Regions from separate parts of the Arthrobacter sp. 05L45_2 genome, predicted to be linked through region 2. Evidence: predicted binding sites of a transcription regulator. Region 2 holds the regulator's gene; the other holds the start of a gene.
The links. Region 2 encodes HspR, which represses chaperone genes until heat shock. Its sites were predicted from a motif close to AAGTTGAGTCNNNNNGACTCAACTT; they were not measured.
Positions count from the first base shown of each region.

Region 1: the regulator HspR is predicted to act here: its motif matches at 2,053-2,077, upstream of clpB (ATP-dependent chaperone ClpB).

Region 1 is NZ_JBFTNO010000177.1:934-5,029, forward strand. Features, by position in the region: gene clpB (ATP-dependent chaperone ClpB) at 1-2,020, opposite strand, end outside; gene AC1DHD_RS12775 (carboxymuconolactone decarboxylase family protein) at 2,748-3,257, shown strand; gene AC1DHD_RS12780 (SDR family oxidoreductase) at 3,297-4,096, opposite strand, start outside.
Region 2 is NZ_JBFTNO010000046.1:12,145-16,496, forward strand. Features, by position in the region: gene AC1DHD_RS05785 (nucleotide exchange factor GrpE) at 1-467, shown strand, start outside; gene AC1DHD_RS05790 (DnaJ C-terminal domain-containing protein) at 639-1,619, shown strand; gene AC1DHD_RS05795 (heat shock protein transcriptional repressor HspR) at 1,630-2,055, shown strand; gene AC1DHD_RS05800 (hypothetical protein) at 2,326-2,724, shown strand; partial or broken gene AC1DHD_RS05805 (DEAD/DEAH box helicase) at 2,779-4,352, opposite strand, start outside.

The sequences.
Region 1 (4,096 bases), on a different contig from region 2:
CCTCGGTCAGCTGGCCGCCTTCCTCGTAGCCGACGTAGCCCGGGGGCGCACCCACGAGCCGCGCCACGGAGTGCTTCTCCGAGTATTCGGACATGTCGATCCGGACCATCGCCCGCTCGTCGTCGAACAGGAAGTCCGCCAGGGACTTGGCGAGCTCGGTTTTGCCGACGCCGGTGGGGCCCAGGAACAGGAAGGACCCGGTGGGCCGGTTGGGGTCGCTGATTCCGGCCCGGGCGCGGCGCACGGCGTCGGACACCGCGGTGACGGCCTTGGCCTGGCCGATGAGCCGCTCGCCGAGGACATGCTCCATCTCGAGCAGTTTCTGGCTCTCGCCCTGCAGCATGCGGCCGGCGGGAATGCCGGTCCAGGCGGAGATCACCTCGGCGATGTCATCCGCGGTGACCTCATCGGCCACCATCAGGTCCTGCTTCGCGCCGCCGCCGGCGACCCGCGCCGATTCGGCCTCGGCGGCCGCGTTGAGTTCGCGTTCCAGGGCCGGGATCTCGCCGTAGAGCACGCGCGACGCCGTTTCCAGGTCGCCCTCGCGCTGGGCCTTGTCCGCCGCGGAGCGCAGCTCGTCCAGCTTGGCTTTGAGGTCACCGACGTGGTTCAGGCCAGCCTTTTCCGCTTCCCAGCGGGCGTTGAGCCCGGCCAGCTCTTCCTTCTTGTCGGCCATGTCGGCCCGCAGCGCGGCCAGACGCTCCACGGCTGCGGCGTCGGTCTCGCCGGCCAGGGCGAGCTCCTCCATGGTCAGCCGGTCCACCTGGCGCCGGAGCTGGTCGATCTCCTCCGGCGCGGAATCGATCTCCATCCGCAGCCGGGACGCGGCTTCGTCGACGAGGTCGATCGCCTTGTCCGGCAGCTGCCGCCCGGTGATGTACCGGTTGGACAGGGCCGCGGCCGCAACGAGCGCGGAGTCCGCAATGGCGACCTTGTGGTGCGCCTCGTAGCGCTCCTTGAGGCCGCGCAGGATGCCGATAGTGTCGTCCACGCTGGGCTCGCCGACGAAGACCTGCTGGAAGCGGCGTTCCAGGGCTGGGTCCTTTTCGATGTTTTCGCGGTATTCGTCCAAGGTGGTGGCGCCGATCAGCCGGAGCTCGCCGCGGGCCAGCATGGGCTTGAGCATGTTGCCGGCGTCCATGGAGCTGTCACCGGAGGCGCCCGCCCCCACCACGGTGTGGATCTCGTCAATGAAGGTGACGATCTGGCCCTCGGAGCTCTTGATTTCCTCCAGGACGGCCTTGAGCCGCTCCTCGAATTCACCGCGGTACTTGGCGCCGGCCACCATCGAGGCCAGATCCAGCGCGATCAGGGTTTTGCCGCGCAGGCTCTCCGGGACATCGCCGGCGACGATCCGCTGGGCCAGTCCCTCGACGACGGCGGTCTTCCCGACGCCGGGCTCTCCGATGATCACGGGGTTGTTCTTGGTGCGGCGGCTGAGGACCTGGATGATGCGGCGGATCTCGGCGTCGCGCCCGATCACCGGATCCAGTTTCCCGGAGCGGGCGATCGCGGTCAGGTCGGTGCCGAATTTCTCCAGCGCCTGGAAGGTGTTTTCGGGATCGGCGCTGTCCACCTTGCGGTCTCCGCGCACGCCCGGCAGCGCCGCGACGAGCGCCTCGTGGGAGGCGCCGGCCTCGCGCAGGAGGCGTCCGACGTCGTCGTTGCCCGAAGCCAGGCCCAGGAGCAGGTGCTCGGTGGAGACGAAGCTGTCGCCGAGGCGCTCCGCCTCGTTCTGGGCGTTCTTGATTGCCTGCAGTCCGCTGCGGGAGAGCTGGGCCTGCTGCACGCTGCCCCCGGAGCTGGAAGGGAGGGCCTTGATGGCGGTGCTCGCCTGGACGCTGACGGCGTCGGGGTCGGTGCCGGTGGCCCGCAGAAGCGCGACGGCCACGCCCTCGCGCTGGTCCATGAGCGCTTTGAGCAGATGCGCGGGTTCGAGCTGCGGGTTGCCAGCGGTCGAGGCGTTCATGGCGGCCGCGGCGAGAGCCTCCTGGCTCTTGGTGGTGAATTTGGCGTCCAAAGAGGGCTCCTTCCGGGATGAGACTAGCGTCAAAGTTGAGTGTATCTCGCTCAACTTTGGATTTGACCTCTTTTGCACCATGTTTGCCCACGGCGAAACTGCTGTCTAGGGGCGGGGGGTGGAGGGGGTGCGGGGGGTGGGGCCGGGGTGGGGCCGGGCGTGCGTCGCAAATTGCACATGTCCCGGGATGAACCCTGACGGACATGCCCATCCTTCGGACGCCCCTATGGACATGTCCACTCGCGGGACCGAGTGAAGTGCATGCCCTGCGGCCGCCCAAATCGCGTCCGGACATGCCCGTCGCTGATCCCACCGGATGGACATGCCCATCCTTGGCGCCAGCCGATGGACATGACGAGTACCTACTGGGTTCCCCGATGGACATGCCCATTCTTCGCCCGGAGCAGTGGACATATTCCAGATATGTCCACTGGCCGAACCCTGGACCGGGCATGTCCGTCAAGGGCCCTGAACGATGAGCGTGTGCGACGAGGCTGCCCGCTAAGAATGAGCCTGTCCATCCCGGGGCGGTGAAGATGGGCCTGTCCGTCTGGGGCCCAGGAAAATGGGCATGTCCGGCATAAAAGAAGCGATCCGGCGGTCGGCTCCCCCAAGGAACCGACCGCCGGATCGAATAATAGCTACGGGTAAAGTCTGTCACAGATTTGACAAGTTTGTCACACGACGCGCTGCCGGGGGCGTCGTCGGACCTCTGTACTGTGGACTCATGACTGAGAACTCGGCCCCCGAGCACGGCCCGCGCAGCGTTTTCCTGGACAAAGAGCACCCCGCGGCGTGGCGCGCACTGAACGGCCTCGGGCTCAAAGCCAAGGAGTCCGCGACCGAGGCCGGCCTGGACCAGACCCTGATCGAACTGCTGAATGTCCGCATCTCGCAGATCAACGGCTGCGCCTTCTGCCTGGACCTGCACGTGGGCGACGCCGTGAAGAACGGCGAGTCGGCACAGCGGCTGGCTGTGCTGCCGGCATGGCGCGACACCACACTCTTCACCGACAAGGAACGCGCGGCCCTCACACTGGCCGAGGCGATCACCAACATCTCCGACGCCGTGGCACGCGAGCACGAAGGACGCGCGGCGCGCAGGCACCTCAGCGACGCCGAGTTTTCAGCAGTCAGCTGGCTCGCTATCACAATGAACGCCTTCAACCGCGTCTCGATCGTCAGCCAGCACCCGGTCCGGAACAAGGCGCAGGGCAACCCCGGGTCAAAGGACTAGGCCCGGGCAGCACGCCCGGCTGCCGGCAAGGGCTAGGTGTCAGGGGATGAGCCGGTCGGCCCTCAGCCGGTCAAACAACCCCGTGAAGGAATCCAGGGTCCGGCGGTACCCGGTGAAGCCTGCCAGGCGGCTCTTGCTCATGTCGGCCAGGACCTCGATGTTGCGGCCCAAATCGCCGTCGGTGTGCCACCACGAGGAGACGCGCGCGAGGTCCGTTTCGGCGAGTCCGTGCCGTGCAGCCATGTCCGCCCAGACGGATTCCATGCCCTGCATCTGCACTTCCAATGGCCTGGGTTCGCCCTCAAACCCGACGGCCTCGACGCCGAAGTAGGCGGCCAGACGCGGCCACATCCAGCGCCAGCGGAAGACGTCGCCGTTGACGATGTTGTAGGCCTGGTCCCCCGCGCTGTCCGCCGTCGCCGCCCAGAGCATGTGTTCCGCCAGGAGCCCGCTGTCCGTCATGTCGGTGAGGCTGTTCCACTGCGTCTCTGAACCCGGGAAAATGAACGGCTGGTGCAGTTCCTTGCAGATGGACGCCTGCACCGCCAGCGTGAGCCCCATGTTCATGGCGTTCCCCACCGCGTGTCCGATCACCGTATGGGCGCGGTGAACCGACCAGCTGAAGCCCTGCCGTCCCGCCGCCGCCCACAATTCGTCCTCCTGGGCGTAGTAGAAGTTGGGAACAGGCAGGCGGGGCTCGTCCTCGTGGAAGGGGGTGTCCGGCATCTCGCCCGCCGCGTACGCCTCAAAAGGGCCAAGGTAGTGCTTCAGCCCGGTCATCAGGGCCACGTGTTCCACGGGGCTGTCGCGCAGGGCATTGAGCAGGTTCCCCAGCAGCG
Region 2 (4,352 bases):
TCAACAGCGTGGACGTCCCGGCCGCCGATTCGGTGGCGCAGGGCGTGGGAGCCGGGGAGGCGGAGGAACTGAAGAACGACCTCCGCCGCCTGCAGGCCGAGTACGTCAACTACCGCAAGCGCGTCGAGCGTGACCGCGCGGTGGCAGGGGAGATGGCCGTCATCGGCGTCCTGAACGCCCTGCTTCCGGTGCTGGACGACGTCGACGCCGCCCGGCAGCACGGCGACCTCGCCGACGGCCCCTTCGCGGCGATTGCCGCCAAGCTGGAGAATGCGCTGAAGACCTACGGTCTGGTGCGCATTGATGAGACCGGAGTGGAGTTCGACCCCACGATCCACGAGGCCCTCATCCAGCAGCCCGGCGCCGACGTCGAAACCGACACGGTCAGCCAGGTCCTGCGCTCGGGCTACAAGTCCGGCGAACGGGTCCTGCGCGCCGCCCAAGTGATCGTGTCTGTTCCGGCGTAGTCACCTTCGCCTTCGCGGATGAGGGGGCCCCGCCCCTACGCGTGGCGGCTATGGTCCTGCGGACCACAGCCGCCACGCTCCGGCAGGCCCGAAGCCACTCCCGGGCCCCCTCATCCGCTACGGCGAACAGCGGTAATCTCGCCTTAACGCTTTTTTTGAAAGGAAACGCCATTGGCTAGCCAGGACTGGGTGGACAAGGACTTTTACAAGATCCTTGGTGTCGCCAAGGACGCTTCCGACGCCGACATCAAGAAGGCCTACCGGAAGCTGGCGCGGCAACACCACCCGGACACCAACGCCGGGGACACCGCGTCGGAGAAGAAGTTCAAGGACATCTCCGAGGCCTATTCTGTGCTTTCCGATGCCGATGAACGCCAGCAGTACGACGCCATCCGTGCCATGGGTGGCGGCGCACGCTTCGCCCCCGGCGCTCCCGGCGCGGCGGCTGGTGGCGGCTTCGAGGACCTCTTCGGCGGCCTCTTCACCGGCGGCGGCGGACGCCACTCCGGCAGCTACAGCACCGCCGGCGGCATTCCGCCCGAGTTCGCCGACCTGTTTGGTGGCGGCGGCTATGGCGGCGGCGGACAATCGTTCCAGCGCGGCCCGCAGAAGGGCGCAGACCGCACCGCGTCGACCAGCATCTCCTTCGCCGGGTCCATCCGCGGGACCACCATCGGCCTGCGCGAACCGGACGGCGAAATCATCGACGTGCGGATTCCGGCCGGCATCAAGGACGGCCAGAAGGTCCGTGTCCGCGGCAAGGGCCAGTACGGCCCGGCAGGTAACGGCGACCTCATGGTCACCGTGTCCGTAAAGCCCCACGACTTCTACACCCGCGACGGCGACAACCTGCGCATCCACGTCCCGGTCACTTTCGCCGAAGCGGCCCTCGGTGCCGACATTGAGGTTCCGACCATTGACGGGGACAAGGTCCGGGTCCGTGTCCCGGCCGGGACCCCCGCCGGGCGGACCCTGCGGGTCAAGGGCCGCGGCGTCAAGCACACCAAAGCCACCGGGGACCTGCTGGTCACCATCGACGTCGCTGTGCCGAAAAAGCTGAACAAGGACGCCGAAGAGGCCGTGAAGGCCTTCGCGGCGGKCACCGCCGGCGAGGACGTCCGGGCCGGCCTGGCAGCCAGGGCCCGGTTGTAGGAGTCCTGGCATGGACATCGAGTTCGACCAGCCGATCTTCGTCATCTCCGTCGCCGCGGAACTGGCGGACATGCATCCGCAGACGCTGCGCCAGTATGACCGCCTCGGCATCGTCTCGCCCAGCCGGGCCCCGGGTAAGTCCCGCCGGTACTCGCAGCGCGATGTAAACATGCTCCGCGAGGTGCAGCGGCTCTCGCACGAGGGTGTCTCGCTGGAGGGGATCAAACGGATCCTGCAGCTCGAGAACCAGGTCGACGCCCTGCAGCGCCGCGTCGCCGAGCTGACCGACGAGCTCGGTCGGCGGCCCCGGTCCCTCGATTCCCGGATCTTCGCCGCCGGAACKGCGGGCGATGTCGTCAGCCTGGCCCGCGGCCAGCGCCCCCGGGCCCGGTCGCAGGCCCTCGTMGTGTGGCGCCCGGGAGCGCTGGACAAGTAGCGGGCCGTGCCGGACTGAGTACACGGGCGCAAAGTCACGTGGCGTTTGGGCCATAGTCGGGTACTGGAGGGTCGTGACTTCCCTCCCGCGCTGCCGGTTGAATTGACTTGGCAGCCAGCTGGCCGCCGGTACCAAGGTCTCAGTCTCGACGGTCTCAGTCACAACGTCTCAGCCCGGAGATGCCTGGGAACAAACTGTCGGGGGGCAGCACATGTTCACTTCCATTCCAGCCATAACGGCACACGTGGCCGCAGAGATCCCGGGCCGGCCATGAACACCGGGCTGCAGGCCGTCGCCTTCTTCGGGAACTCGCTTCCGGGGCTGCTGCTGCTCACGTTCGGTCACGTCGTGGTGGTCGCCTGCATGGGCTCGGACCTGGTGCGGGCCGTGTCCGTGCCGCGTTCGCGCCGCCGGTACGTCGCCAACACGGTGTTCCGGACCCTGGCGCTGCCGGCCGCCGTCAGCATGGGCGTGGCCGTGCTGGTCTACGCCGCATCCGGCGCCTGGGAACAGGTGGCCGGAGGCGTTTTTGTCCTGGTGGCCGTGATCTTCCGCTGGCACCACAGCACGGACGAGGACAGCTGGTGGACGGGCAAGGGCAAGGCGCTGGGCCGCTGGCTGCGCACGAACCTGGCGCTCCCGCCCCTGGTGGCCCCGGCCGCCGCATAAGTCAACGCCTGAACCGGTTGTGGAGCGCCGCCGGAAGAATTCCGMCGCGGGCCGTCAGTCGGTGAACAGCCCGGCCAGGTCCTCCGCCGTTAGGGCCCCGCCCGAGAGGGCATCGCCTTCCATCACGTCCGCGAACAGCTGGGACTTCTTGGCCTTGAGCGCCATGACTTTTTCCTCGATGGTGTCCTTTGCCACCAGCCGGTAGACCATCACGTTGCGGGCCTGGCCGATCCGGTGCGTCCGGTCCACCGCCTGCGCCTCCGAGGCCGGGTTCCACCATGGGTCCAGCAGGAACACGTAGTCGGCTTCGGTCAGGTTCAGGCCAAAGCCGCCGGCTTTGAGGCTGATGAGGAAGACCGGGGCAGCGCCGTTCTTGAACTCGTTGACGACGTCCGTACGGTTGCGGGTGCCGCCGTCGAGGTAGCAGAACTCGATGTCCTCCTCGACGAGGCGCTCACGGACCTTGCCGAGGAAACCGGTGAACTGGCTGAAGATCAGGGCCCGGTGCCCCTCCGCCACCAGATCCTCCAACTGTTCGAACAAAACGTCGAGCTTGCTCGAGCGCACCCCGGAGAGCGAAGGATCGATCAGCGACGGGTCCAGGCTGAGCTGGCGCAGCAAGGTCAGGGACTGGAAGATCGTGAAGCGGTTTTTGTTCACGTCCTCAATGAGGCCCAGGATCTTCTGCCGCTCGCGCTGCAGGTGCGTCTGGTAGACCTTCTGGTGCCGCGGGTTCAGGACCACCTCGAGGATCTGCTCCTGCTTGGGCGGCAGGTCGTGGATGACCTGCTCCTTGGTGCGGCGCATCATCAGCGGCCGGACCCGGCGCCGGAGCTTGTCCAGCTGCGCCTTGTCGCCGTTCTTCTCCACGGGCTTCTGGTAGTACTCGGCGAAGCGCTTCGGGCTGGAAAACAGCCCGGGCGCCACGATCGAGGTCAGCGCCCAGAACTCCATCAGGTTGTTCTCCAGCGGCGTGCCGGTGATGGCCAGCTTGAAGCTGGCGGGGAGCTTCCGCGCGCACTGGTATGCCTTGGACTGGTGGTTCTTGACGAACTGCGCCTCGTCCAGCACCAGGCCGGCCCACTGCTGCGCGGCGTAGGCCTCGTAGTCGATCCGGAAGAGGGCGTAGGACGTGATCACGATGTCGGCCCCGGCCATCGCCTCGGCGGGAACCGACCCGCTCTTAGCGAAGGTCTCGCTGATGGCCCGGACCGTGAGTCCCGGCGCGAACCGGGCGGTTTCGGCCTGCCAGTTGCCCACCACGCTGGTGGGCGCCACCACCAGGAAGGGGGCGCCGGCGGGCGCCCCGGCACCCGCGGCGTTGTCCGATGCCTCGGCGTCGGTGGCTTCCGCGGCGGTGACCTTGGCGGCGCAGATCAGCGCCAGCGCCTGCACGGTCTTGCCCAGGCCCATGTCATCGGCCAGCACCCCGCCCAGTCCGTGGCGGTAGAGGAAACTGAGCCAGTTGAAGCCCTCCAGCTGGTAGGGGCGCAGCTCGGCGTCGAGCGTGTCCGGAAGGGGAAGTCCTTTGACGCCACCTTCCAGCAGGCCGCCGACGGCCTCGCGCCAGGCGGCTGCCTGTTCGTCAACGATCCCCAGCTGCGCCAGTTCGTCCCAGAGGCCGGCCT